3 regions of the Streptomyces sp. NPDC057280 genome follow, and region 1 is predicted to be linked to each of the others. Evidence: riboswitches for the same ligand, from Rfam matches in the RefSeq annotation. Region 1 holds a riboswitch; each other region holds the start of a gene.

Region 1 (9,592 bases):
GGTTCACGCGACCGGCGACCTGGTCGGCGGAGCCGGCACCGTCGACGATGGTGGTCTCGTCCTTGGTGATGACGACCTTGCGGGCGCGGCCCAGGAGGTCCAGGGTCGCGTTCTCCAGCTTGAGGCCGACCTCCTCGGAGATGACCTCGCCGCCCGTGAGGATGGCGATGTCGCCGAGCATGGCCTTGCGGCGGTCGCCGAAGCCCGGGGCCTTGACGGCGACGGACTTGAAGGTGCCGCGGATCTTGTTGACGACCAGGGTCGACAGGGCCTCGCCCTCGACGTCCTCGGCGATGATCAGCAGCGGCTTGCCCGACTGCATGACCTTCTCCAGGAGCGGGAGCAGGTCCTTGACGGAGCCGATCTTGGAGTTGGCGATCAGGATGTACGGGTCGTCGAGCGACGCCTCCATCCGCTCCATGTCGGTGGCGAAGTACGCCGAGATGTAGCCCTTGTCGAAGCGCATACCCTCGGTGAGCTCCAGCTCCAGACCGAAGGTCTGGGACTCCTCGACGGTGATGACGCCTTCCTTGCCGACCTTGTCCATCGCCTCGGCGATGAGCTCGCCGATCTGGGTGTCGGCGGCGGAGATGGAGGCCGTGGAAGCGATCTGCTCCTTGGTCTCGACATCCTTCGCCTGCTCGAGCAGGGCACCGGAGACGGCCTCGACGGCCTTCTCGATACCGCGCTTGAGAGCCATCGGGTTGGCACCGGCGGCCACGTTGCGCAGACCCTCGCGCACCAGGGCCTGGGCCAGGACGGTCGCGGTCGTCGTGCCGTCACCGGCTACGTCGTCGGTCTTCTTCGCGACTTCCTTGACCAGCTCGGCGCCGATCTTCTCGTACGGGTCCTCGAGCTCGATCTCCTTGGCGATGGACACACCATCGTTGGTGATCGTGGGGGCGCCCCACTTCTTCTCGAGGACGACGTTGCGACCCTTGGGGCCGAGCGTCACCTTGACGGCGTCCGCGAGCTGGTTCATGCCGCGCTCGAGGCCGCGCCGCGCCTCCTCGTCGAACGCGATGATCTTGGCCATGTGAAGTGGTCCCTCCAGGACTGGGGGTGATTCCTTCGGACCGCGCCCGCGCCCGCGACGGACGGCTCGCACACCTCGTGGTTCCTTGCCCCACCTGGCCTGCGGGCCTCACCGACCCGGTCCTTCTTTGTCACTCTCACCTTCAGAGTGCTAACGCCAATGATTAGCACTCGGCATGGTCGAGTGCAAGCGCCTCCCCTGGATCGAGCAGGCCTGGACCGGGCCTGGACAGGCCGAAGGGCCCGTACCCCTCGCGAGGTACGAGCCCTTCAGCAGAAGACGTCGCTTGCGGTTTGGTCGGTCGCGCGATCAGGCGGTGACGCGAACCATGTCGGCCTGCGGGCCCTTCTGGCCCTGCGAGATCTCGAACTCCACCCGCTGGCCTTCTTCCAGGGTGCGGTACCCGTCCATCTGGATCGCGCTGTAGTGGACGAAAACATCCGCACCACCGTCGACCGCGATGAAGCCGTACCCCTTCTCCGCGTTGAACCACTTGACGGTGCCCTGAGCCATGCCTAACTCCCCTATTACTGGCCCTTGCACAGATCCACACTTCGCGGATCCGGGTCAGACCTCACCCCCCACGGATTGGGGGCGTGCGCCGGAACGCGTCGACCGCGGCTGAATGTATCTGTCCAACTGCCGTCTGCAACAGGTCAATCGGACGAGAATTCTGGACGCGCGAGGTCCGGAATGTAGTGAGAATTCACCCGGATTCAGGGCAAGTCGGGCCCCGCAAAAGGCACAAAACTCGCAAAAGAGCCACGCACTTTGGCTACTTCTCGTCGCAAGTGGAGCAGGTACTCATATGCGTATGGCATGCGGAGCACAGCAGGTTCCCCAACTGTACCGCGCTCAACCATAGAGAATTGCCCCCTCCGCTTCTCGTGCGGAGAGGGCAATTTAGGTGAACTCTCAATAATGGGCGTTACCGAAGGTAATGTTCGGTCATTCGGTCAGCCGCCGGCGACGGCCGGGATGATCGAGACGCCCGCGCCGTCCGGGGTCGCGGTTTCCAGGCCCTGCTCGAAGCGGACGTCGTCGTCGTTGACGTACACGTTGACGAAGCGGCGCAGCTTGCCCTGGTCGTCGAGGACACGGGCGGCGATGCCCGTGTGGTTCTTCTCCAGGTCGGCGATCACGTCGGCGAGGGTGGCCCCCTCGGCAGCGACCTCGGCCTGCCCGCCGGTGTAGGTGCGCAGGATGGTGGGGATGCGGACGGTCACGCTCATGCGAGGCCAGCCTCTCGGAAGGAGTCCAGGTTGGGGCGGATGGTGGCGGTGAGGCCGGTGCCGGCCACCGCGTCGAGGGTCTTGAGGCCGTCGCCGGTGTTCAGCACGACGGTGGTGAGGGTCGGGTCCAGTACGCCGTTCTCGATCAGCTTGCGGGTGACACCGACCGTCACGCCACCGGCCGTCTCCGCGAAGATGCCCTCCGTGCGGGCCAGCAGCTTGATCGCGTCGACGATCTGCTCGTCGTCGACGTCCTCCACGGCACCGCCCGTGCGGCGCGCGATGTCGAGGACGTAGGGGCCGTCGGCCGGGTTGCCGATGGCGAGGGACTTGGCGATGGTGTCCGGCTTCTGGGGGCGGACGACGTCGTGGCCCGCCTTGTAGGCGGCGGACACCGGCGAGCACCCCTCCGCCTGGGCGCCGAAGATCTTGTACGGCTTGTCCTCGACGAGCCCGAGCTTGATCAGCTCCTGCAGCCCCTTGTCGATCTTCGTCAGCTGGGAGCCGGAGGCGATGGGCACCACGAGCTGGTCGGGGAGCTGCCAGCCGAGCTGCTCGCAGATCTCGTACGCCAGGGTCTTGGACCCCTCCGCGTAGTACGGCCGCAGGTTGACGTTGACGAAGCCCCAGCCCTCGCCGGCCGGGTCGCCGATCAGCTCGGAGCAGAAGCGGTTCACGTCGTCGTAGTTGCCCTCGATGCCGACGAGCTCACCGCCGTATACAGCGGCCATGACGACCTTGCCCTGCTCCAGGTCGTGCGGGATGAACACGCAGGAGCGGAACCCGGCGCGGGCGGCGGCTGCGCCGACGGCACCCGCGAGGTTGCCGGTGGAGGAGCAGGAGAGGGTGGTGAAGCCGAAGACGCGGGCGGCCTCGATGGCCTGGGCGACGACCCGGTCCTTGAAGGAGTGCGTCGGGTTGCCGGAGTCGTCCTTCACGAAGAGCTTGCCGGCCTCGACACCGAGCTCGCGGGCCAGGTTGTCGGCCTGGACGAGCTTGGTCCAGCCGGGGTTGATGTTGGGCTTGCCGGCCACGTCCGCGGGGACGGGCAGCAGCGGTGCGTAGCGCCAGATGTTCGCGGGTCCCGCCTCGATCTGCTTGCGGAGCTCCTCGGCGTCGTAGGCGGAGAAGTCGTAGGCGATCTCGAGCGGGCCGAAACACTCCTCGCACGCGAAGACCGGGCCGAGCGGCACGCGGTGGCCGCATTCACGGCAGCTGAGCGCCGCGGCGGGACCGAGGTCTACGGTGGTGGAGGCGGAATCCGTGGTGCTTGCAACAGTCTGCGCAGCCATGAGAGGCGAGGCCCTTTCTCCTCATCTTCCTCACGACGCATCTCGCCGTGAGACGGATTTGGCACCTTCCCTAGCCGGGAGCCTCGCGATGCGATCGATGCTGATCGCTACGAGACCGGCTGGAGGGTTGCCGGGGCTTCATCGGGCCGTATCCCTCTGCCCCTCTGGATGAGCGGTATGAAGTTGTGAACGTCGGACGATCCAGGACATGCGATGGTCATCCGCGTTGTTCAAGACTGTAACCGACGACCAGGACAGTTGAGATAGTCGTCCGAACCGCGAGATGGATCACAGCCGGGTCCAGACTCGCCGAGAGAACGCAGAGGAGCCGCGCACTGTGCTGAACGAAGTCGAGCGCTGGCTGACCACCCGCTCCTGGTCCGTGACCGATCGCCCGCTCCACCAGCTCCTGGCCGCCAAGCAACGCACGAAACAGACGGTCAGCGTCGTGCTGCCCGCGCTCAACGAGGAGGAGACGGTCGGCGACATCGTCGCGATCATCCGTCACGACCTCATGCAGCAGGTCCCGCTCGTCGACGAGATCGTCGTCGTCGACTCCGGGTCGACCGACCGGACGTCGCAGGTGGCGGCCGCGGCCGGGGCCACGGTGGTGCACCGCGACGAGATCCTGCCCCGCATCCCCACCGTGCCCGGCAAGGGCGAGGTGCTGTGGCGGTCGCTGCTGGTGACCAGCGGCGACATCGTCTGCTTCATCGACGCCGACCTGAAGGAGTTCTCCTCCGACTTCGTCGCGGGGATCGTCGGCCCGCTGCTCACCGAGCCCGGCGTCGACCTGGTCAAGGCCATGTACGACCGTCCGCTGGGCGGCGCGGCCGGGCAGGGCGGCCGGGTGACCGAACTGATGGCCCGCCCGCTGCTCAACATGCACTGGCCGCAGCTGGCGGGCTTCGTGCAACCCCTGGGCGGCGAGTACGCGGCCCGGCGCAGCCTGCTGGAACAGCTCCCCTTCCCCGTCGGCTACGGCATCGAGCTCGGCATGCTGGTCGACGCCCTGCACCTGGTCGGCCTCGACGCGCTCGCCCAGGTCGACGTGGGCGTCCGCAAGCACCGCCACCAGGACGGCCAGGCGCTCGGCCGGATGTCCGCCGCGATCTACCGCACGGCCCAGCTCCGCCTGGCCCGCGGCCACCTGATCCGCCCCGCCCTCACCCAGTTCGAGCGCGGTGCGAGCGGCTTCGAACCGCGCACCTACTCCGTGGACACCGAGGAACGCCCGCCGATGGTGGAGATCGCCGAGTACGCGGAACGGAAGGTGGCCTGAGTCCTCCGGGCCACCAGGCCACCGCCAGGCCCCGGGGAACCGGACGAACGTTTGAGCAATCCGTGCCCGGGCTAGGTTGATCCGTATGGCTCGTATCGCTTCAACGTTCGGTTCTGCGCGGGTACTGGTGGCCTCCAACCGGGGACCGGTCTCGTACGAGGTCCAGGCGGACGGCACGCTGGCCGCCCGGCGCGGTGGCGGTGGGCTGGTCTCGGGGCTGTCGGCGATCGGGGCGGACGCGGACGCGCTGTGGGTGTGCTCGGCGCTCGGCGACGGCGACCGCGAGGCAGTGCGGCGCGGGGTGGGCGAGGCCGGGGTACGGATGCTCGACATCCCGGCCGACGTGCACGCGGACGCGTACAACGGCATCGCCAACTCGGTCCTGTGGTTCGTCCACCACATGCTGTACCAGACCCCGCTGGAGCCGGTCTTCGACGCGGAGTTCCGGCGCCAGTGGGCGTCGTACGAGACGTACAACCGCGCCTTCGCCGAGGCGCTCGCGCAGGAGGCGGCGCAGGGCGCGGCGGTCGTCGTGCAGGACTACCACCTCACCCTGGTGCCGGGCATGCTCCGCGCGCTCCGCCCCGACCTGCGGATCGGCCACTTCTCGCACACCCCGTGGGCGCCGCCGGAGTACTTCCGGATGCTGCCGGACGACGTGGCCGAGCAGGTGCTGCGGGGCATGCTGGGCGCCGACCGGCTGGGGTTCCTGACCCGGCGCTGGGCGTCGGCGTTCGAAGCGTGCGCGGCGGAGATCACCGGCGGGCTCGGCGACACCCGGGTCGGGGTGCACGGGCTCGGCGCGGACGCGGACTTCCTCCGCAAGCGGTCGCACGAGGCGGACGTCGACGAACGGATGGCGGCGCTGCGGGCCGAGATCGGCGAGGGGCGCCGGACGATCGTCCGGGTCGACCGGACCGAGCTGTCGAAGAACATCGTGCGGGGGCTGCGCGCGTACGAGCATCTGCTCGAGACCCGGCCCGAATGGCGCGAGCGGGTCGTGCACGTGGCGTTCGCCTACCCGTCCCGGCAGGACCTGGCCGTCTACCGGGACTACACGGCCGAGGTGCAGCGACTGGCGGACGAGATCAACTCGACGTACGGCACGCCGGGCTGGACGCCGGTGGTGCTGCACGTCAAGGACGACTTCGCCCGCTCCCTCGCCGCGTACCGGCTCGCCGACGTGGCACTCGTCAACCCCATCCGGGACGGCATGAACCTCGTCGCGAAGGAGGTGCCGGTCGTCTCCGACGAGGGGTGCACGCTGGTGTTGTCGCGGGAGGCGGGGGCGTACGAGGAGCTGGGCGACGACGCGATCGTGGTGAACCCGTACGACGTGATCGGCACGGCCGACGCGCTGCACGAGGCGCTGACGACGGCGCCGGGCGAGCGGGCGGAACGCACGAAGCGGCTGGCTGCCGCGGCCACGGCGCTGCCGCCCGCGCAGTGGTTCCTCGATCAGCTGGCGGCGTTGGGGTCCTGAGGAAGGGCCTCCGCCAGTTGCCCCAGCAGCCTTACCAACCCCGCCGGGCCGTCCACGACCAGGTCGGCCCGGTCCTTCAGCTCCGCCACCTCCTCGCTGCCCGCGCTGCACACCAGCAGCCCCGGTACGCCGTCCGAGCGGAGTTTTTCCACCGCCGCGAAGGCGGGGAGGTCTCCGAGGTCGTCGCCGGCGTAGAGGACGGCCTCGGCGCCCAGCTCGCGGACGTAGTCCGTCAGGGCCACGCCCTTGTCCATGCCGGGCGGACGGAGTTCCAGGACGAGACGGCCGGGTTCGACGATCAGGCCGTGCCGGGTGGCGAGGTCGGTGAGCGGGGCGCGCAGCGCGTCGAAGGCGGCCTGCGGGTCCTCGGCCCGGCGCGTGTGGACCGCGACGGCCCGCCCCTTCTCCTCGATCCAGGTGCCCTGCCAGGCGCCGATGCCGTCGAGGAAGCCGGGCAGTTCGGCGCGGACCGCGGCGACACCGGGGTGCGGGGCGGGCGCGGTGACCTCGCCGGTGACGGCGTCCCAGCGCTCGGCGCCGTAGTGGCCGAGGACGACGAGGTGTCCGAGACCGGGGACACCGGCGAAGCCGCCGAGGCGTACGGCGACTCCGGCGGGGCGGCCGGTGACCACCGCGACGGCGGCGATCTTCGGGGCGAGCGCGGCGAGTGCGGAGACGGCGTCGGGGTGGGCCCGGGCCTGTTCCGGGTCGGCGACGATCGGGGCGAGGGTGCCGTCGAAGTCGAGCGCCACGATCGTTTTCGCGGGGTGCGCGAGCATCGCGGCGAGGCCGTCCTGTCCGGCCCGGGTCACCGGCGTCGGCGTCGGCAGGGAGTCGTCCGTGGAGTCCTTGTGGCTGCCCATAGGGGGACCCTATCCACGTGGGCGGATGACATGCCTTTTCTCGCCCCCGCCGCCCCTACCCGCCTCACCTCTCCGATCTGCGGGCTTCTCGCACCCTGCGCAGCCGGTTCACCGTCACCGGGTCGTGGGCCAAAGCCCGCGGATCGTCCAGCAGGGCGTTCAGCAGTTGGTAGTAGCGGACGGGGGCCAGGCCCAGTTCCTCGCGTATCGCGCGTTCCTTCGCGCCGGGGCCGGTGAAGCCGCGGCGTTCCAGCGCGAGGATGGCCTGTTCTCGGGGGGCCAGGTCGTTCATGTCGACGACCGTAGCCCCCGCCACTGACAAGCCCCACCCCCGCCTACTGCGTGCTCTCCGCCATCTGCGCCTTCGACTGGAGGTCGTTGAGGATCGCCGCCGGGCTGCCCCCGGCCGTCACCGCCTCGCCGATCCGCTGCTTGACCGCCGCGCTGACCTCCGCCCAGGAGACCTTGCCGACGGGATACAGCTCGGAGCCGGTGAGTTCCGTCAGGAAGGGCTTGAGGTCCTGGTCCTGCTTCGCCGTGCTCATGGCGTCGGACGCCGACATGGTCACCGGCAGCAGGTCGTACTCGCGGGAGAACGCGAGCACGTTCTTCTCGTCGTAGACGAAGTCGAGGAAGTCCCCGATCTGCTCGGCGTGCCCGTTCTGCTTGAACGCCGTCATCCAGTCGGCGACGCCCATGGAGTACTTGGTCGGGCCGTCGACGCCGGGCATCGGGACCATGCCGAACTTCACGCCCTTCGCCGCGGCCGTCTTCATCAGCGTGGGATGCCCGTTGAGCATGCCGACCTGGCCGTTCGCGAACGCGGCGAACGCGTCCGCCCGGTTCAGCTTCCCCGGCGCGACCGGCCCGGTCAGCCCCTTGCCGACCAGGTCGTCCTTGAGCCAGGTGAGGGTGTCGATGTTCGCCGGGGAGTCGATGCCGTAGGTGCCGGTGTCCTCGGTGTAGCCGCCCCCGCCGCTGAGCAGCCACTGCATGGTCTCGGCCTGCGCTTCCTCGGGACCGAGCGGCAGCGCGTACGGGTACTTCACGCCTTCCGCCTTCAGCGCGGCGGCGTCCTCGGCGAGCTCGTCCCAGGTCGTCGGCGGGGTCAGCCCGGCCTTGCTGAAGAGGGTCTTGTTGTAGAAGAGCAGCCGGGTGGAGGAGGCGAACGGCATCCCGTACTGCGTCGAGTCCACCTCGCCGGCCGTGGCGAGCTGCGAGACGAAGTCGGCCTGGGTGGGGATGGAGAGCAGTTCGTCCGCCGAGTAGAGGAGGTCGTCGTGGGCGTAGTCGGCGTACGCGCCGATCTGCGCCATGTCGGGGGCGTCGCCGCCCGCGACCATCTCCTTGACCTTGCGGTCGACGTCGTTCCAGGAGTAGACGCTGACGTCGACCCGCACGCCCGGGTGGTCGGACTCGTACTCCGCCACCAGCTTGTCCCAGTACTTCTGGGAGCTGTTCGCCTCGCTGTCCCCGTAGTCGGCGGCGACCAGCTTCAGGGTCACGTCCCCCGAGTCCCCGCCGAGGCCGCAGCCGCCGAGAACCGCCGTCATGCCCAGTGCGGACACCACCGCGATCGTTCCTGTCCTACGCCGCTGCACTGCCAAGCCCCTCATGGTCTCCGAAACTTTCGAAAGGTCAGACATAAGGTCTACACCACGTGAGTGGACTAGACCTCTCACGGGTCGGCGGGCCACACTACCCCCGTGAGACATGTCATCGCCCTCGATGTGGGCGGCACCGGAATGAAGGCCGCCTTGGTCGGCCCCTCCGGCGAGCTGCTCCACCAGGCTCGCCGGGCCACCGGCCGTGAGCGCGGCCCGGACGCGGTCGTCGAGGGCATCCTCGACTTCGCCGCCGAGCTGCGCGCGTACGGCGCCGAGCACCTCGGCGAGCCCGCGTCCGCCGCCGGCGTCGCCGTCCCCGGCATCGTCGACGCGGAGCGGGGCGTCGCCGTCTACGCCGCCAACCTCGGCTGGCGCGACGTCCCGCTGCGCGCCCTGCTCACCGAACGCCTGGGCACCCCCGTCGCCCTCGGCCACGACGTCCGCACCGGCGGCCTCGCCGAGGGCCGGATCGGCGCCGGTCAGGGCGCCGACCGTTTCTTCTTCGTCCCCCTCGGCACCGGCATCGCGGGCGCCATCGGCATCGGCGGCCGGGTGGAGGCGGGGGCCCACGGCTTCGCGGGCGAGATCGGCCACATCGTCGTACGGCCGGGAGGGACCCCGTGTCCGTGCGGGCAGGCCGGCTGCCTGGAGCGGTACGCCTCGGCGGCGGCGGTCAGCGACGCATGGGCCGCGGCGACCGGGGACCCGGAGGCGGGCGCGGCCGACTGCGCGAAAGCGGTCGAGTCCGGTGACGCTCGGGCCCGGGACGTCTGGCAGAACGCCGTCGACGCCCTCGC
Region 2 (9,592 bases), on a different contig from region 1:
GCGGGCCCGACGTCGGGGATGTCGACGCGGGTGGTGCTGGCGTAGACGTAGCCGATCTTCCAGGTGAAGGTGTCCGTGGCGGTCGCCCCGGTGCTGTCGGTCACGGTGACCGTGACGTCACTGGTGCCGACGGTCGTCGGGGTGCCGCTGATCAGACCGGTCGGGCTGATGCTGAGGCCGGCGGGCAGTCCGGTGGCCTCGTAGGTCAGGGCGGCGCCGGTGTTGGTGGTGTAGGCGTCGAGTTGGAGGCTGACGCTCTGGTTGATGCCGCTGATCTGGTCGGCGGTCGGCGCGAGGTTGACGCCGAGGGCGATGCGGTTGCCGACGTTGATCGCGGCCCAGGCGTCGGCGACGGCGAGGTAGGTCGGGCTGTAGGCGCCGAACAGGTCGCTCGCGGCCGACAGGGTGGCGGTGCGGGCGCCGGCGTAGTTGGTCGTGGAGGTCATGTACGTCGTCAGCGCGCGGTACCAGATCGCGGCGGCGTTCTGGATGCCGATGCCGGTGACGGGCCGGCCGTCGTAGGTCGGGCTGTCGTAGGCCACGCCGTTGACGGTCTTGGCGCCGCTGCCCTCGGAGAGCAGGTAGAAGAAGTGGTTCGCGGGGCCCGAGGAGTAGTGGACGTCGATGCCGCCGAGGGTGGAGCTCCAACTGTCCCGGGAGTCACCGTCCTTGGAGGGCTTGTCCATGTAACGCAGCGGTGTGCCGTCACCGTTGATGTCGATCTTCTCGCCGACGAGGTAGTCGCCGGGGTCGGCCGGAAGGTTCTCGTAGAACTCGACGGCGGCGGCGAAGATGTCGGAGGTCGCCTCGTTGAGCCCGCCGGACTCCCCTGAGTAGTTCAGTCCCGCGGTGGCCGCCGTGACACCGTGGCTCATCTCGTGGGCCGCCACGTCGAGCGCGGTCAGCGGGTGGGTGTTGCCCGAGCCGTCGCCGTACGTCATGCAGAAGCAGGAGTCCTGCCAGAAGGCGTTGACGTAGTTGCTGCCGTAGTGGGCGCGGCTGTAGGCGGCGACACCGTCGTTGCGGATGCCGTTGCGGCCGTAGGTCTCCTTGTAGTAATCCCACGTGGCCGCCGCGCCGAACGCCACGTCGACACCGGCGGTCTGACGGTTGGACGGCAGACCGTTGCCCCAGACATCGTTGTCGTCCGTGAACAGGGTGCCGGTGCCCGAGGTGCCCTGGTTGAGGTCGTACGTACGCTGCCCGGCGCGATCGGGGTCGACGAGCTGGTACGTCGAACCGGACAGGGTGGTGCCGAGGGGGACCTCGCCGGCGTACTGGCCGGTGCCGGTGCCGGTGTGGACGTGCTCGGCGGCCAGGAGTTCCTTGCCGGTGCCGGCGTCGGTGACGACCTGGAGTTCGCTGGGGGTGCCGTCCTTCTGGACGCCCTCGACGAGGGTCTCCCAGGCCAGCACGGGCTTGCCGGTCCCGGCCCAGACCACCAGGCGGGGCGCCTGTTCCGTCTCGGCTCCCTTGACCTTGGTCTTCTTCGAGATGCCGAGGGCCTTGGTGGCGGCACCGGCGGCGGTGAGCTTCGGGTGGAGCGAGGGGACCTGGAGTCGGGCGGGGCTCGCCTTGGTGACGGTCGTACGACCGCTCTGGTCGTGGACGACCAGGTCACCGCCCAGGACGGGCAACCCCGCGTAGGTGCGCTCGTAACGGGTGTGCGTGGTGCCGTCGGCGTCCTTGATGACGTCCTTGACGACGAGCTTCTCCTGGGCGCCGAGGCCGATCCGCTGTGCTGTGCGGGGCGCTGCGGACCGGGCGCTCTTGATGAGGGCGGCGCGGCGGGCGGGCGTCAGGGACGACTGGGCGGCGCCGGCCCTGGGGGTGGCGGTGATCTTCGTGGGGCCCGGATCCGCCGGGACCGCGGTGGCGAGACCGGGGGCGGCGAGGGCGAGCAGGGAGCCTATGGCCGTGAAGGCGAGGACGGTGGTGTGTCTGCGCCCGATGAGAGCGCGGCGTCGCTGGGGCAACGGGTTCTCCTTCGATACAACGGACGGCCCGGGGTGGGGGGTCGTGGCGGTGACGGAGCGGCGGTGTGTGCCGGTCCGGAGTGCTGCACGGCATGCGGGTTGAAGGAGGTGGGGGGTGGAGGGCGGAGGCTTGCTCCGTGTGGGGATTCCGTCAAGGAAGCGTGAACTTCCGCAGAAGAGTGGCATCGCGCGCACAGTTTTGTCATGGGAATGCCAAAGCAACGGCTGGAATTGACCTTGCCGGGCGGGCATATCGGCACAGACGGCGTCGGTTTTCGGCCTCGCCTCACGGAGAGGTCCCGGATGCGCCGCGTCCTCGAACCCGGGACGCGAACTCCCCTACGAATGCAGCCCACTTGGAGCAGTCGGTCGCAGGCGCCGGGACCGCGGTCGCGGCGGTGACGGCGACACCGTGACGGTGGCCATGGTCGCCGGCGCCCACAAGCAGTCGACCAGCGCGGCCCGCCCTCCGTGGGCGGGCCGCGGCGGGCGCCTCCGGCATGGTCGCCCCGGCTGCGGCGTACACCGCCGCCGAGGCCCATGTTCCTTTCGCTGCCCGGCAGTTCGTACCCGGACCTGTGCTAGAAGGTCAGGTTCCAGGCGTCGATCTTGCCCGTGTCGGAGGCGGCGTTGTCGTTGACGCGCAGCTTCCAGGTGCCGTTGGCGACCTCCGAGGAGGCGTCCACGGTGTAGGTCTGGGCGATGTTGTCGGCGCTGCCGCCCGCGCGGTTGTGCAGTGTGTAGACGGTGCCGTCCGGCGCCACCAGGTCGACCTTGAGGTCACCGATGTAGGTGTGCTTGATGTCCACACCCACCTTGAGGGTGGCCGGGGCGTTGCCGGTCACACCCGTCACGGCGATCGGGCTCTCCACGGTCGCGTTGTCGCTGATGGCGAAGTCCGCGAGGTTCTCGAAGTACTTGCCGGGCGGCGGGGTGGCCCCGACGGCCTTGAGGGCGTCGACCTGTCCCTCGCCGAAGAAGGAGTTGTTGGCCGTGGTGCCCGTGCAGCGGCTGTCCGAGGGGCAGGCGATGTCGTTGGCCTGCTCGGCCAGCTTGGCGCGGATCTGCGCAGGCGTGATGCCCGGGTTGGCGCTGGCGATGAGTGCCGCCACACCGACCACGTGCGGGGTGGCCATCGAGGTGCCGCTCTTGCTGCCGTAACCGCCGCCGGGGACGGTGGAGTACACGTTGCTGCCCGGCGCAGCGACGTCGATGACGCCCTGGCCGTAGTTGGAGAACGAGGCCTTGGTGACACCGGTGCCGTTGGCCGCGACCGTGACCACGCCCGGCAGCTCGGTCGGGATGTCGAGGCAGGCGTTGGTGATGGTGCGGGTGACCGGCGTCGAGTCGTTCGGGCTCGCGGAGTCGGTCGTCTTGTGGGCGAGGTCGTAGTTCTCGTTGCCCGCGGCGGCGATCTGGAGGGAGCCCTTGCTCTCGGCGTACTCCTGGGCGCGCGTGACGCCCTCGATGATGGCGGCCTGGTCGATGTTGTCCGGGCAGTTGAACTGCCACGGGTCCGTGTAATAGCTGTTGTTGGTGACCTTGAAGCCGTGGTCACCGGCCCAGACGAAGCCGCAGATGGTGTTCTCGGCGAAGAAGAAGGAGTTGCCCGGCTCGGCGACACGCACCGCCGCGATCTTCACCCCGGGGGCCACACCGACAACGCCCTTGCCGTTCTTGGCCGCGGCGACGGTGCCCGCCACGTGGGTGCCGTGCGTGTCGACGTCCCGCCACGCGCCGGTACGGGTGTCGGGCTTGCCGTAGGCGCAGGAGACCGAGTCGGCCGCGTCGAAGTTGGGCGCCAGGTCCTGGTGCTGGTCGTCCACACCGGTGTCCAGGATGCCTACCTTGACGGAGGCGGAGCCCGGGTTCACGGCCCAGGCCTGGTCGGCCTTGATCTGGCTCATGTCGGCCCGGACCGGCTCTCCGGCCGGCGTCGAGGACTGGGCCGGGTTGGCCGGGAGCGCCGGGTTGTAGGCGTCGGCCGGGACGTCCGAGGTACGTGTGGCGCCGACCTGCTGCACACCGGTGACGCCGCGCATGGTGGCGGCGAAGGTGCCGGACGCCGAGTGGGCGACGATCACACCGATGGCGTCGAAGCTCGAGAAGACGGTGCCGCCGTTGGCCGTGATCGCCGAGCGGACCGCCGAAGTGTCACCGGGCGCGGTGATCACGAGGTAGGCGCGCGTGCCGGCCACCCAGGCCGCACTCTGCGAAGCCGACGTGGCGGCCGAAGCGTGGGACTTCGCGGCCGGCGCGGGCGCCTTGGCGGCCGGGGCGGCGGAGGGGACGACCGGAAGCGTGCCCGCGAGGGCGCCCGGGGCACCGAGCGCGAGGGCGGCGCCGAGGGTGGCCGCCAGCACCAGCGTGCGTCTCGGTCGGCTGGATCTGTGGGGTATCAATGCGTCCTCCGTAGACGGCCCGGCCGTGCTGGTGGCACTGACCGGGCCGTACGAAACCAGTGGTGGGAGCAAGATGTCAGGTGCATGCCTGGGTAGGGAAGTACCTTTCCGTACAGGGACGTCAGGGAGGCATGGCTGAAAAGCGACGCACTGTGTTCCGACGTGGAGGCGCGGGTGTCAGGCGCGATCGGCACGCCGTGGTCGTCGTCGCCCGGGGCGCGGTGCCTGGCTCGTTCGGCGGCTTGCGGGTCCAGGATCGGTCGACGTGCGGCGCCCCTGTTCAGCGCTCCGACGGCTTGGCCTCGCCCGTGCTCACTTTGCGAGCGTGTTGCTGAAGTGGGTGACCGGGCGCTCGAGGAGTTCGTCGTCGACGGTGATGGCGACCGCCTCGTTGTAGAAGGCGAGCAGTCCCTGGATGGCGCCGACCGCCGGCAGGGGTTCCGGGTAGCTCCAGACGAGGTTCGAGGGGATGTCGGTCCCGCCCTGCCATGACCAGTACTCGGCGGTCCCCTTGTAGGGGCAGCCGGTGTGGTGGTCGGTGGGGGTCAGCAGGTCGAGGCGGACGTCCTCGCGCGGGATGTAGTAGCGCGTGGGCAGGCCGGTCTCGAACAGCAGCACGGGGCGGTGGGTGTCCGCGACGACCGTGCCGTCGATCTCGACCACGACGTGGCGACTGCTCGCGATGGCGTCGACGCGTTTGTGCGGGTCGCGGGGGTGGATGAAGATCTCTTCCTCCTCCTCGTACCAGTGGTCGAGGCCCCGGCCCACGCGCCGGAACCATTCGAAGGCGATGTGATCGGCGAGGTCGGCGGCCGGGAAGGTCCAGGCCGCGTTCTCCAGCAGGTCGCCGTCGACGCCGAGGTCGTAGAAGATCTGCGAGCCGGTGTGGGTTCCCATCGGGGGATTCTTCGCGGGGCGGAGCAGGTCCTCGCGGACCTCCGCGCGCGGGAAGGCGTACAGCGGGACGGGGACACCCGGTTCCCAGACCAGGACGGGGTGGCGGCTGTCGACGACCGTGACCTCGCCCTTGCGGCCGCGTACCCAGCGCTCGCTGGGTTCCCACAGGAGGCCTTCCGGGGTGGTCCGCACGCCCTGTGCGGTGGGGAACGTGGTCATGAGCGGCTCTCCTCCGGCCGGCGAACGCGGTGACGTCGGCGACGTACGGGCGGTTCTCGCGCCAGAACGCGAGTTGCTCGGGGCGGCCGAACACGCGCAGGTACTCCTCGACGTTACCGCCGGCCCGTTCCCCCACCGACGGGTTCGAAGTCGGAGCCGTCCGGGTCGGCGAACTCGGGCAGCGGTGCGACGGCCGTATCCAGACTCGGGTGGACGAAGACCGGTGGAGGAGCGCCGGGTCGCCGAGCCACCGGCAGCTGCGGCCGACCGAGATGTGGCAACGCCACCGCTGGAACGTCGTGGCCACCCGCGACCTCCACGAGGCGGTCCTGCTCGCGGACACCGTCCATGTGCTGTCCCCGCGCCCCGCCACGGTCGTGGACCGCGTCGAAGTTCCGCTCCCCCGCCCGCGCGGCGCGGCGGACTTCACCGCACCCCAGTTCGCGGCGACCGAACGCCGCGCCCTCTCGATCCTGCGCGGCACAACGGCGGTGAAAACGGCGCGAGTTCGCATCCGGCGCACGGCCTGGGCACCGACCCGGTCGGACCCCACTGGGCATCGCTCACCCGATGCCGCTCGCCTCGCCGCCGTGCCCAGATCCACGGACACCCTGCGGCCACCGTGTGAAGCTCGTACAGGAACGGGTCGTCCTGTTGCGGCATTGACGTTCGACAAGTCCGCTCCGTACGATCACGAACGGCATTGAGTGTCAGCGTCAAGCCCTGGCTCGCTGACCGGCAACCCTCCCGCGCGGTGGGGTGCTCCAGGTGAAAGCCCGGCGGGATCACCGGCGATCCCCGCAAGCGCGTGGCCCCTTGAGCGGGGCCGGGATGGGGAGGACCGGCATGCGTCGTCACAGCGATGACCGCAGTGCCTCCTTCGCCGTCGCTGTGGTGTTCTCCCGGCTCTCGCGCCGTCGGCACATCGATCTGAAGCGTTCGACCAGCTGCCTGTGTCAGGCGTGACGCTCTGACGGACATTCCGTCCGCCGGTCGACGTCCGGCACCGGTCGTCGCCGCGCTCCTCTCCGTCTGATCCGCACTTCTGCCGGATCTCCTTTTCCCAGTTGGTCTTTGCTTGCACAGCGCTCCCCCGTCACCGGCACCACGTCGGCCGGGGCCGCACTCCCATGCACGCCCGTGCCGCGTACGGCACCCCGTGCCTGGTGACACACATGAGGAGAACCACCCCGTGACTGCACTTCCGGATTTCAGAACCTCCCGATGGGCGTCGCTGACCGCCCTTCTCACCGCCGGCGTGCTGCTGACCGCCTGCGGATCCGGCTCCGACGGGGGCGGATCCGGCAACGACAGCGGCAAGCCGAAGTCCGGCGGCACGCTGACGTTCGCGGTCGGTTCGGATGCCGGCTGCGTGGACCCGCAGCAGGTCGGCAGCAACGAGAGCATCTACTCGGTACGCCAGACCGTGGACTCCCTCACCGACCAGGACCCCGAGACCGGCAAGATCGTGCCCTGGCTGGCCAAGAGCTGGGACATCAACTCCGACGCCACGGAGTTCACGTTCCATCTGCGCTCGGGGGTCACCTTCAGCGACGGCTCCAAGCTGACCGCGCAGGTCGTCAAGGACAACTTCGACGCGGTGCCGAAGCTCGGCGCCCTCGGCGTCCTCGCCCAGGGCTATCTGAGCAGCGTCAAGAGCACCACGGCGGTGGACCCGCTCACCGTCAAGGTGTCCTTCAAGGAGCCCAACGCCCAGTTCCTCCAGGCGACTTCGACCCACTCGCTGGGCATCGAGTCGTCGGCGAGCGTGAAGAAGACCCCGCAGCAGAAGTGCAGTGACGGCGTGGTCGGGTCGGGGCCGTTCGTGCTGAAGCAGTACGTGCAGAACCAGTCGATCACCCTGGCCAAGCGCGCCGGTTACGACTGGGGCTCCTCGCTGTGGTCCAAGAAGGGTGAGGCCTACCTGGACAAGCTCGTGTTCAAGGTGGTGCCCGAGGCGGGCGTGCGGGCCGGCAGTCTCCAGTCCGGTCAGGTGGACGCGATCAGCAGCGTCGGCAAGGCCAACGAGGCGGCGCTCCAGGGCGGCCAGGTCACGCTCCTGCGCCGGGCCAACCCGGGCGTGGTGTTCGGGCTGGGCATCAACAACTCGCGGCCCGCCCTGAAGGACGTGAAGGTGCGCCAGGCGATCCTGGCCGCCCTCGACCGCAAGCAGGTCGCCGACACCGTCTTCCCCACCGGCACCAAGCCGGCGACCAGCGTCCTGGCACACACCACGCCCGACTACGCCGACCTCTCCACGGACCTCGCCTTCGACGCGGCCAAGGCCAAGTCCCTGCTGGACGAGGCCGGTTGGAAGGCGGGCGGTGACGGGATCCGCGCCAAGGGCGGCAAGAAGCTGAGCCTGGCCATCAGCTGGTTCCCCAACGCGGCCACCAACCAGCCCGCGCTGGAACTCGTCCAGCAGCAGCTGAAGGCCGTCGGGATCGACGTGACGCTCAAGCAGGGCCAGGTCAGCCAGTTCGCCACCACCCTCCAGGGTGGCGACTACGACCTGGTGTGGGGCAACGTGACCCGCGCCGACCCCGACATCCTGCGCAGTTCCTTTTCCAGCAAGCTGGCCAACTTCTACCGCCTGCCCGCCAGTTCGCTCGACACGGTGCTTTCCGGGCAGGCCGCGACCACGGATACCGCCAAGCGCAAGCAGCTGGTGGCCGACGCGCAGAAGCTGATTGTGCAGAACGCGTACAACGTGCCGGTGGTGGAGCTCCAGACCCAGCTGGCCGTGGCGAACAAGGTGCACGGCCTCGCCTTCGACTCGGGCAGCCGCATCCAGCTGCACGACACCTGGATCGGCTAGCGCGTGCGCCGCTATGTGATCAAGCGTCTGGCGCAGGCGGTCGGGGTGCTGTGGGCGGCGTACACGCTGTCGTTCCTGGTGCTGGACTTCCTGCCCGGTGACCCGGTCACCGCGATGGCCGGTGCCGGGATGGACTCGGGGGACGTCGACCCGGCCCGGCTGGCCGCGCTGCGGCACGAGTACGGCTTCGACAAGCCGATCCTGGCGCAGTACGCCGACTATCTGGGCCGGGCGGTGCGCGGGGACTTCGGCGACGCGGTCTCCACGGGCCGCCCGGTGACCTCCACGCTCGCCGAGGCGCTGCCCCAGACCCTCCAACTGACCGGTGCCGCACTGCTGTTGGCGGTACTGCTCGGCGGGGGCCTCGCGGTGGTGGCGACGTACACCTCACAGCGGTGGCTGCGGCAGCTCCTGCTGTCGCTGCCCCCGCTGGGGGTGTCGGTCCCGACGTTCTGGGTGGGGCTCCTGCTCGTGGAGGTCTTCTCCTTCCGGCTGCACTGGTTCCCGGCGTTCGGCAACGACGGGCTGCGAGGGCTGGTGCTGCCCGCGCTGACGCTGGCGATCCCGACGGGCGCGCTCGTCGCCCAGGTGCTGGCCAAGAGCCTGCTCACCGCGCTGGACCAGGCCTATGTGGAGACCGCCCGGGCCAAGGGCGCCGGCCGGTGGCGGGTGCATCTGCGGCACGCGCTGCGCAACGCGTCGCTGCCCGCGCTGACGGTCGTCGGCCTGCTGGTGGGGCAGCTGATCGCCGGTTCGGTGGTGGTCGAGACGGTGTTCTCCCGCGACGGCCTCGGCCGGGTGACCGCCGCGGCGGTCACGGTGCAGGACATCCCGGTGGTCCAGGGGGTGGTGGTGTTCGGAGCGCTGATCTTCGTGGCGACGAACCTGCTCGTCGACCTGGTCTACCCGCTGCTCGACCCGCGGATCGTGGTGGCCTCGAACAGAAGGGCGAGCTTGGTATGAGTCAGAGCCTTGTCGACGACATCGACGACCCGGCCGAGGCCGCCCTGGGCCTCGCCCGGCCGGTCGAGACAGGACCGGAACCGTCCTCCGCACCGGGCCGTGGCGCGGGCGTGGGACGGTTCCTGCTGCGCCGCCCCGGTCTGCTGCTGTCGGGTGCCGTTCTCGTCCTGGTGGTGCTGGCCTCGTTCTGGCCGGACCTGTTCACCTCGCAGGACCCGTTGAAGGGGGTGCCCTCGGAGAACTTCCGCGCCCCGAGCGGCAGTCACTGGTTCGGCACGGACGAACTGGGCCGCGACGTCTTCTCCCGGGTCGTGCAC
Region 3 (9,592 bases), on a different contig from region 1:
AACGAGAGCCCGGACACTCCGTCAGGAGCGTCCGGGCTCCCGCTTTTGCAGCAGCCTTGCAGCAGCCCCGATGGCCGGATGCAGCAGTATCCGTCCCTCGTACGAGTTACTCGCCGCGCCGCTGCTGACGAACGTTCCTAGCGTGAAGTACATGAGCCACACTCCGCGCACGCGCACCGTTCTCTCCTGCACCTTGCTGGTGCTCGCCGTCACCGCGGGCGCCACCGCCTGCAGCAGCGACGGCAACCCGCTGTCGGCGGCGCCGTACGACGCGGCGGACCAGATCTCCTTCAACGGCCCCTCCGGCGACGGCAAGAAGGCCGACCCGGACAAGCCCCTGGAGGTCACCGCCGAGGACGACGACGGGCGCATCACCGACGTCACGGCCATGGACGCCACGGGACGCCATGTGGCGGGCGAACTGTCCGCCGACGGCACCCGGTGGCACAGCACCACCCCGCTGGCCGCCAGCGCCCACTACACGGTCCGGGTGAGCACCGAGGACGAGGACGGGGCGCCCGGCCGCCGGGTCCTCGCCTTCGACACCGGCAAGCCCACCACCAAGAAGCGCCTGAAGGTCACCTTCGGCCCCAAGGCGGGCAAGTACGGCGTTGGCCAGCCCATCACGGCCAAGCTGAACAAGCCCGTCAAGGACAAGGCACAGCGGGCCGTCGTCGAGCGCGCCCTCAAGGTCGACTCGATGCCCGCCACAGAGGGCGCCTGGTACTGGGTGGACGACAAGGAACTCCACTACCGCCCCAAGGAGTACTGGCCCGCCCACGCCACGATCCAGGTCCGCAGCAACCTGGACGGAGTGAAGATCAGCGACCGCTTGTGGGGCGGTCGGACGAAGCCCCTCAGGCTGACCACCGGGGACCGCATCATCGCGGTGACGGACGCCTCGTCACACAGCATGACGGTCTACAAGAACGGCGAGGTGATCAAGGAGCTCCCGGTCACCACCGGCAAGCCCGGCTTCGACACCCGCAACGGCGTCAAGGTCGTCCTCGGCAAGGAGTACTTCGTACGGATGCGCGGCACCAGCATCGGCATCGCCGAGGGCTCGTCCGAGTCGTACGACCTGCCGGTCTACTACGCGACCCGGGTCACCTGGAGCGGCGAGTACGTGCACGCCGCCCCCTGGTCGGTCGGCTCCCAGGGCTACGAGAACGTCAGCCACGGCTGCACCGGCATGAGCACCGGCAACGCCGAGTGGTTCTTCGACACCGTCCACGAGGGAGACGTGGTGAAGGTCGTCAACTCGAACGGCGACACCATGGAGACCTTCGGCAACGGCTTCGGCGACTGGAACCTCAAGTGGAACAAGTGGCGCAAGGGCAGCGCCCTGACCGCCGGCACCCCTGAGGCCCCCAGCGCCGAGCAGCGGGCCCGACTGCGGCCGGAGAGCGTCTAGAGGCCGCTTCTCAGGCTTCCCCTGAGGCTCCTGGACCATCCCGCCGCCCAGGCCCCTTCAGGCGCTCAGGGCCCGCTTCTGGCGCAGCAGGGAGGCCAGTGCCGAGGCGAACTCCACCGGGTCCACCGGGTGCGTCACAGCGCTCTCGGCGCGGCTCCAGGTGGCCAGCCAGGCGTCCTGCGGGCGGCCGATCAGCAGCAGCACCGGCGGGGAGTTGAAGACCTCGTCCTTGATCTGGCGGCACAGCCCCATGCCGCCCATCGGTACGGCCTCGCCGTCCAGCACACAGACGTCGATCCCGCCCCGGTCCAGCTCCTTGAGCACCGCCGCAGGCGTGGCGCACTCCACGAACTCGACCACCGGGACGTCCGGAGCCGGCCGCCGGCCGGTCGCGAGCCGTACCTGCTCGCGGGTGTTGGCGTCGTCGCTGTAGACCAGCACCGTGGCGGTCGCCTGCATGCTTCCTCCGTGACATCAGCGTCGTACGGACAGAACAGTTGCCGCGGATGCTACTCCCTTGAACAGCGCGTCAACACCCGCTGGAACATGCCTGCGATGGGCCATCCGGGCAGTACACACGGTGCGAACACTCCGAACGGCACCCCCCGGAGTGAGGGCGGGATAAGCGACCGACATAATGTCGGTCGTGGCGACAGCAACGACAGTAGAAACCGGGCACGCGCACCCGTCGGTCAATCGGCCGAACCTCACCAGCGTCGGAACCATCATCTGGCTGAGTTCCGAGCTGATGTTCTTCGCGGCCCTCTTCGCGATGTACTTCACCCTGCGATCGGTGACGGGTCCTGATCACTGGAAGGAAATGGCCGAGAGCCTGAACTTCCCGTTCTCGGCCACCAACACCACGATCCTGGTGCTCTCCTCCCTCACCTGCCAGCTCGGCGTGTTCGCCGCCGAGCGCGGTGACGTGAAGAAGCTCCGGGGCTGGTTCATCGTCACCTTCATCATGGGTGCGATCTTCATCGGCGGTCAGGTCTTCGAGTACACCGAGCTGGTCAAGAAGGACGGGCTCTCGCTCTCCTCCGACCCGTACGGCTCGGTCTTCTACCTGACCACCGGCTTCCACGGCCTGCACGTGACGGGCGGTCTCATCGCCTTCCTGCTGGTCCTCGGCCGCACCTACGCGGCGAAGAGGTTCACTCACGAGCAGGCGACGGCCGCCATCGTCGTGTCCTACTACTGGCACTTCGTCGATGTCGTCTGGATCGGCCTCTTCGCCACGATCTACATGATCAAGTAGTCGGGGCCCGTTCCCGAGCGCTTCCACGAGAAGCGCACTTCCAGAAGCATCGACGCAGAAGATCCTGACACCGGGGTAATCCGTGAAAAAGCTCTCCGCACGACGACGCCATCCGCTGGCGGCGCTCGTCGTCCTACTCCTCGCGCTGGCGGCCACTGGGGGGCTGTACGCCGCGTTCGCGCCCGCGGACAAGGCGCAGGCCGATGAAACCGCCCAGTCCCTCACCATCGAGGAGGGCAAGAAGCTCTACGCCGTGGGCTGCGCCAGCTGCCACGGCACCGGTGCTCAGGGCACCACCGACGGGCCGAGCCTCGTGGGTGTCGGCTCCGCGGCCGTGGACTTCCAGGTCGGCACCGGCCGTATGCCGGCCCAGCAGCCGGGCGCCCAGGTCCCGCGCAAGAAGGTCATCTACACGCAGGCCGAGATCGACCAGCTCGCCGCGTACATCTCCTCGCTGGGCGCCGGTCCGGTCGTCCCGACGAAGAACCAGTACAGCCCGGAGGGCGCGGACATCGCCAAGGGTGGCGAGCTGTTCCGCACCAACTGCGCGCAGTGCCACAACTTCACCGGCAAGGGCGGTGCGCTGACGCACGGCAAGTTCGCGCCGAGCCTCGAGGGTGTCGACCCGAAGCACATCTACGAGGCCATGCAGACCGGCCCGCAGAACATGCCGTCGTTCCCCGACACCACGCTGTCGGAGCAGAACAAGAAGGACATCATCGCGTACCTCGACGCGGTCAACGGTGACGACACCGAGAGCCCCGGTGGCCTCGAGCTGGGCGGCCTCGGTCCGGTCAGCGAGGGTCTCTTCGCGTGGGTGTTCGGACTCGGTGGCCTGATCGCGATCGCCGTCTGGCTCGCCGCTCGGACCGCAAAGGCCAAGAAGTCATGAGTAGCCAAGACATTCCAGAAGAGAACCTGCCCGCAGAGCAGGACGCCCACGGCGCGGTAGGCGTCGCGGACGACAAGGACCCCTTCGCCGACCCCGGCCTGCCGCCGCACGAGCACCGGGTCCAGGACATCGACGAGCGGGCCGCCAAGCGGTCCGAGCGTGTGGTGGCCATGCTGTTCACGCTGTCGATGCTGGCCACGATCGGCTTCATCGCGGCGTACGTCGGCGTCCCGCACGACAAGGCGATCTACGTCTTCCCGATCGGGCACATCAACGCGCTGAACTTCTCGCTCGGCCTGACCCTCGGCGTCGCCCTCTTCTCGATCGGCGCGGGCGCGGTCCACTGGGCCCGCACCCTGATGTCCGACGTGGAGATGGTCGACGAGCGTCACCCGATCGAGGCGCCTCCCGAGGTCCGCGCGAAGGTCATGGAGGACTTCAAGCAGGGCACCAAGGAGTCCGTGATCGGCCGTCGCAAGCTGATCCGCAACACCATGCTCGGCGCGCTCACCCTGGTGCCGCTCGCCGGTGTCGTGCTGCTGCGCGACCTCGGCCCGCTGCCCGGCACCAAGCTGCGGCACACCATGTGGCGCAAGGGCCTCCAGCTCGTCAACATGAACACGAACGAGCCGCTGCGTCCCGAGGACGTCGCGGTCGGTTCGCTCACCTTCGCCAAGCCCGAGGGCCTGGAGGAGCACGACGAGGAGTTCCAGACCGAGATCGCCAAGGCCGCCCTGATGATCGTCCGGATCCAGCCGGACAACATCAAGGACAAGCGCGAGCTCGAGTGGTCGCACGACGGCATCGTGGCGTACTCGAAGATCTGCACCCACGTCGGTTGCCCGATCTCCCTGTACGAGCAGCAGACGCACCACGTGCTGTGCCCGTGCCACCAGTCCACCTTCGACCTCTCCGACGGTGCCCGGGTGATCTTCGGCCCCGCTGGTCACGCCCTGCCGCAGCTGCGCATCGGTGTGAACGAGGAGGGTTACCTCGAGGCGCTCGGCGACTTCGAGGAGCCCGTCGGTCCTGCTTTCTGGGAGCGCGGATGAGCACCAACGAGAACAACGAGTCCTCCCGCCCCCGCGGGAAGGCCCCGGCCGGCGAGAAGCTCGCCGACTGGGCTGACGGCCGGCTCGGGATCTACTCCCTGGCCAAGGCCAACCTGCGCAAGATCTTCCCCGACCACTGGTCGTTCATGCTGGGTGAGATCTGCCTCTACAGCTTCATCATCATCATCCTCACGGGTGTGTACCTGACGCTGTTCTTCCACCCGTCGATGAACGAGGTGGAGTACCACGGCAGCTACGTCCCGCTGCAGGGACAGCTGATGTCCGAGGCGTTCAACTCGACCATGCACATCTCCTTCGATGTGCGCGGTGGTCTGCTGATCCGGCAGATCCACCACTGGGCGGCGCTGATCTTCCTCGCCGGCATGTTCGTGCACATGATGCGCGTGTTCTTCACCGGTGCGTTCCGCAAGCCGCGTGAGGTCAACTGGCTGTTCGGCTTCCTGCTGTTCGTCCTGGGCATGTTCACCGGCTTCACCGGTTACTCGCTCCCGGACGACCTGCTCTCCGGCACCGGTGTCCGCTTCATGGAGGGCGCGATCCTGTCCGTGCCGATCGTCGGCACGTACCTGTCGTTCTTCCTGTTCGGCGGCGAGTTCCCGGGCGGCGACTTCGTGGCCCGCTTCTACTCGATCCACGTCCTGCTGCTGCCGGGCATCATGCTCGGCCTCGTGGTGGCCCACCTGATCCTGGTGTTCGTCCACAAGCACACGCAGTACGCGGGCCCCGGCAAGAACAACAACAACGTCGTCGGCATGCCGCTGTTCCCGGTGTACACCGCCAAGGCCGGAGGCTTCTTCTTCCTGGTCTTCGGTGTCATCGCGGCCATCGCGGCCATCGCCTCGATCAACCCGATCTGGTCCATGGGCCCGTACCGTCCGGACCAGGTGTCCACGGGCGCCCAGCCCGACTGGTACATGGGCTTCTCCGAGGGCCTGATCCGTGTCATGCCGGGCTGGGAGATCAACTTCTGGGGCCACACGCTCGTCCTGGGCGTGTTCATCCCGCTGGTGATCTTCCCGCTGGTCCTCGTCGCGATCGCGGTCTACCCGTTCATCGAGGCCTGGGTCACCGGCGACCGCCGCGAGCACCACATCCTGGACCGCCCGCGCAACGCCCCGACCCGCACGGCGTTCGGCGTCGCGTGGATCACCTGGTACATGGTGCTGCTCGTCGGTGGTGGAAACGACCTGTGGGCCACCCACTTCCACCTGTCGATCAACTCGATCACCTGGTTCGTCCGTGTGGCGTTCTTCGTCGCGCCGGTGCTCGCGTTCATCGTCACCAAGCGGATCTGCCTCGGCCTCCAGCGCCGCGACAAGGACAAGGTGCTGCACGGCCGCGAGTCCGGCATCATCAAGCGCCTGCCGCACGGTGAGTTCATCGAGGTGCACGAGCCGCTCAGCCAGGACGCGCTGCACACGCTCACCGCGCACGAGCAGTACAAGCCGGCCGAGATCGGCCCGACGGTCGACGAGAACGGCGTCGAGCGCAAGGTGAAGGGCTCCGAGAAGCTGCGCGCCAAGCTGAGCGAGGCGTACTTCGGCGAGGAGTCGCAGATCGCCAAGCCCACCGTCGAGGAGTACAAGGAGATCACGAGCGGCCACGGCCACCACTGATCGCTGCGCTCGCCACGCGCACTGAAGGGCCCCCGTCCGGTCTTCGGACGGGGGCCCTTCGCCGTGTCCTGAGCTGGATAGGGTGGGGGTCAAACATCTGTTGAAGCAGGTCCTACGACACCCAGGAGCGGCCTTATGAGCGCTGTGACCCCCGCTGGAGGCGACACCGCGGCGGGCCGTTCCTGGCCCGGGGTGCTGAACGCCCTGCTGTACGGGCAGGACCAGAGCGCCGACGCCACCGCCTGGGCGATGGACAAGATCATGCGCGGTGAGGCGACCGACGCGCAGATCGCCGGGTTCGTGGTGGCCCTGCGGGCCAAGGGCGAGACGGTCGAGGAGATCACCGGCCTCGTCCAGGCGATGTACGAGCACGCCAACGTGATCGAGGTGTCCGGGCGGACCGTCGACATCGTCGGCACCGGTGGCGACGGCGCCAAGACGGTGAACATCTCCACGATGTCCTCCCTCGTGGTGGCCGGCACCGGAGCGAAGGTCGTCAAGCACGGCAACCGCGCGGCCTCGTCGGCGTCGGGTTCCTCGGACGTGCTGGAGAAGCTGGGCGTCAACCTCGACCTCACCCCGAAGCGGGTGGCCGAGGTCGCCGAGGAGGCCGGCATCACCTTCTGCTTCGCCATCAAGTTCCACCCGGCGCTGCGTCACGCGGGCGCCGCCCGCGGCCAGTTGGGCATCCGCACGGTGTTCAACGCCCTCGGCCCGCTGACCAACCCGGCGAAGGTCAAGGCGCAGGCGGTGGGTGTCGCCGATCCGCTGATGGCGCCGATCGTCGCCGGGGTGTTCGCCGAGCGCGGCAACTCCTCCCTGGTGTTCCGCGGCGACGACGGCCTCGACGAGCTGACGACCACGGCCACCTCCCGGGTGTGGATCGTCCGCGACGGCAAGGTCACCGAGGAGGCCTTCGACCCGCGTGACGTCGGCATCGAGCTGGTGCCGGTGGAGGCGCTGCGCGGCGGTGACCCGGCGTTCAACGCGGAGGTCGCGCGCCGGCTGCTCGACGGTGAGACGGGTCCCGTCCGGGACGCGGTCCTGCTGAACTCGGCGGCCGCTCTGGTGGCCCTGGAGCCGGGCTCGGGGACGCTGGCGGAGCAGCTGCGGGCCGGCATGGACCAGGCCGCCGAGTCGATCGACTCGGGCGCCGCCAAGCAGACCCTCGACCGCTGGGTGGCGGCCAGCAACCGGTAGTCGTGTGGTGCGTCGTCCCGCGATCCGGACACGGGTTGCGGGCCGACGATCACATCGCGTACGTTCCTGTACCAGGTCATGAGTGACAGTCATGAGGCCCCGGCCGACTGTCCGGCAACCCTCCGTCCGTGGCGGGGTGCCCCGGGTGAAGACCAGGCCGTAGGCAGCGAGGTCTACGGCAAGCGCGGGCCCCTCTCGAAACCAGGGGTCCTGGTCCTTCGAGGGAGTCTTCCGTGAGCAAGCGAATGCGATAGGGCTGCTGAGCCCCGCCTCCGCGCACCCTTCTTCTCTTCACCGCATGCCCTGCTTCGGCATGCCCTCTCACGGGAGTTCCCCATGTCCGTCTCCACCGCTGCCGCCGCCCAGACCATTTGTGCCCCCCTGCCCGTTCTCGGCCGAGATGTCACCGTCCCGCTCGTCACCGGTGGCGAGGTCACCTACGCCGCCCTCGACTACGCCGCCAGTGCGCCGGCCCTCCAGCGGGTGTGGGACGACGTGGCGGCGTACGCGCCCTACTACGGCAGCGTCCACCGTGGTGCCGGGTACCTCTCGCAGCTGTCGACCGACCTGTTCGAGAACGCCCGCAGGACCGTCGCCGAGTTCCTGGGCTGCCGCGAGGGCGACCAGGTCGTCTTCACCCGGTCCACCACCGACTCCCTCAACCTGCTCGCCGCCGCGCTGCCCGCCGACTGCCAGGTCTTCGTCTTCGAGACCGAGCACCACGCCTCCCTGCTGCCCTGGCGCGGCGCCCGCGTCACCTACCTCAACGCGCCCCGCACCCACCAGCAGGCCGTGGAGACCCTGGAGAAGGCCCTCGCCGACCGCGACCCGTACGGCCCCGCCCTGGTCTGCGTGACCGGCGCCTCCAACGTCACCGGCGAGCTGTGGCCGGTGCGCGAACTGGCCGCCGCCGCCCATGCGCACGGCGCCCGGATCGTCCTCGACGCCGCCCAGCTCGCCCCGCACCACGCGGTGTCCGTCGCCGACCTCGACGTCGACTGGGTCGCCTTCTCCGGCCACAAGCTGTACGCCCCCTTCGGCTCCGGCGTCCTCGCCGGCCGCGCCGACTGGCTGACCGCCGCCGAGCCCTACCTCGCGGGCGGCGGCGCCAGCCGCAAGGTCACCCGGCGCGAGGACGGCGGCGTGGACGTGGAGTGGCACGAGAGCGCGGCCCGCCACGAGGCCGGCTCCCCGAACGTCATCGGCGCCTACTCCATCGCCTCGGCCTGCAAGGCGCTGACCGAGGCCGGCTTCGACACCCTGGTCGCCCGCGAGCAGCACCTGATCGAGAAGGTGCGGGAGGGCCTGGCGGACGTCCCCGAGGTCCGCGTCCTCTCCCTCTTCGGCGACGACGCCCCCCGTGTCGGTGTGATCTCCTTCGTCGTCGAGGGCTGGAACAGCTCCCACTTCGCCGCCGCGCTCTCCGCCGAGTACGGCATCGGCGTCCGCGACGGCCTCTTCTGCGCCCACCCCCTCGTCCGCACCCTGCTCGGCAGCGACCCGCAGATCCAGGGGGAGTGCGGCGCCCCCGAGGCCGCGCCCGGCGAGAAGTCCCTCAACGCCATCCGCGTCAGCTTCGGCGCGGGCACGCCGGACGAGCACGTGGAGCGGTTCGTGAACGCGGTGCGCGAACTGGTCAGTAACGGTGCGAAGTGGCAGTATCGGACCGAGGAGGGGCGCTGCGTCCCGGCTGTTTGATGACCGTGTGGATCTCCAGCTGGCGTGGGCTGCCGACGATCATCCGCAATGAGACCGTGTCAAGTCGGCGTAGCCGTCAGTGCCAGTCCTCGGTTCCTCTATCCAGCCACTTGCCACTATGCAGTGGCCGGCGGTTTGGGTGACTGAGACCGGCCCTGCGTAGGTTCCATACGTCCCGTTATCAACGTCGGACTTGTCTGTGGAGCAGAGCGGAACAGTACTACTGTCACGGCAGCGCCCCACAGCCGCCTCCATGTTCGACTTACCGCTGAATCCCGGCGACCTATAGGTGACGGCGCAGTTTGTGCCGCCGTTCGCGCTGCTGTAATAGACGAGAAGAGTGCCGTACCGGAACCCGCTGTCATTGGTCACGACGGGGATGCTTTCGATTAGGCTGCCAGGGCATCCGAAGTCCCCAGCTTGCGCCGGGGGTGCCAGCAC

The links. Region 1 has a riboswitch for S-adenosylmethionine ahead of thrC (threonine synthase). Riboswitches for the same ligand answer to the same signal wherever they lie in the genome.
Region 2: linked by a shared signal. The riboswitch ahead of ACFUO4_RS02010 (putative leader peptide) and the one ahead of thrC (threonine synthase) in region 1 are both predicted to bind S-adenosylmethionine.
Region 3: linked by a shared signal. The riboswitch ahead of ACFUO4_RS16110 (aminotransferase class V-fold PLP-dependent enzyme) and the one ahead of thrC (threonine synthase) in region 1 are both predicted to bind S-adenosylmethionine.

Annotation. Positions count from the first base shown of each region.
Region 1 covers NZ_JBHUYR010000005.1:57,306-66,897, reverse strand. Annotated here, with positions in the region: gene groL (chaperonin GroEL) at 1-1,036, opposite strand, end outside; gene ACFUO4_RS27820 (cold-shock protein) at 1,346-1,549, opposite strand; gene ACFUO4_RS27815 (ubiquitin-like small modifier protein 1) at 1,993-2,268, opposite strand; gene thrC (threonine synthase) at 2,265-3,560, opposite strand; SAM riboswitch class I at 3,579-3,735, opposite strand; gene ACFUO4_RS27805 (glucosyl-3-phosphoglycerate synthase) at 3,898-4,842, shown strand; gene ACFUO4_RS27800 (trehalose-6-phosphate synthase) at 4,937-6,325, shown strand; gene otsB (trehalose-phosphatase) at 6,301-7,188, opposite strand; gene ACFUO4_RS27790 (DUF3263 domain-containing protein) at 7,253-7,480, opposite strand; gene ACFUO4_RS27785 (ABC transporter substrate-binding protein) at 7,524-8,804, opposite strand; gene ACFUO4_RS27780 (ROK family protein) at 8,895-9,592, shown strand, end outside.
Region 2 covers NZ_JBHUYR010000001.1:459,666-469,257, forward strand. Annotated here, with positions in the region: gene ACFUO4_RS01990 (M4 family metallopeptidase) at 1-1,976, opposite strand, end outside; gene ACFUO4_RS01995 (S8 family serine peptidase) at 2,558-4,339, opposite strand; gene ACFUO4_RS02000 (DUF427 domain-containing protein) at 4,691-5,494, opposite strand; gene ACFUO4_RS02005 (hypothetical protein) at 5,608-5,844, opposite strand; SAM riboswitch class IV at 6,194-6,307, shown strand; gene ACFUO4_RS02010 (putative leader peptide) at 6,341-6,460, shown strand; gene ACFUO4_RS02015 (ABC transporter substrate-binding protein) at 6,687-8,312, shown strand; gene ACFUO4_RS02020 (ABC transporter permease) at 8,316-9,275, shown strand; gene ACFUO4_RS02025 (ABC transporter permease) at 9,272-9,592, shown strand, end outside.
Region 3 covers NZ_JBHUYR010000002.1:1,226,919-1,236,510, forward strand. Annotated here, with positions in the region: gene ACFUO4_RS16075 (Ig-like domain-containing protein) at 152-1,414, shown strand; gene ACFUO4_RS16080 (hypothetical protein) at 1,472-1,873, opposite strand; gene ACFUO4_RS16085 (heme-copper oxidase subunit III) at 2,052-2,672, shown strand; gene ACFUO4_RS16090 (c-type cytochrome) at 2,755-3,564, shown strand; gene ACFUO4_RS16095 (ubiquinol-cytochrome c reductase iron-sulfur subunit) at 3,561-4,616, shown strand; gene ACFUO4_RS16100 (cytochrome bc complex cytochrome b subunit) at 4,613-6,253, shown strand; gene trpD (anthranilate phosphoribosyltransferase) at 6,389-7,453, shown strand; SAM riboswitch class IV at 7,528-7,644, shown strand; gene ACFUO4_RS16110 (aminotransferase class V-fold PLP-dependent enzyme) at 7,790-9,151, shown strand.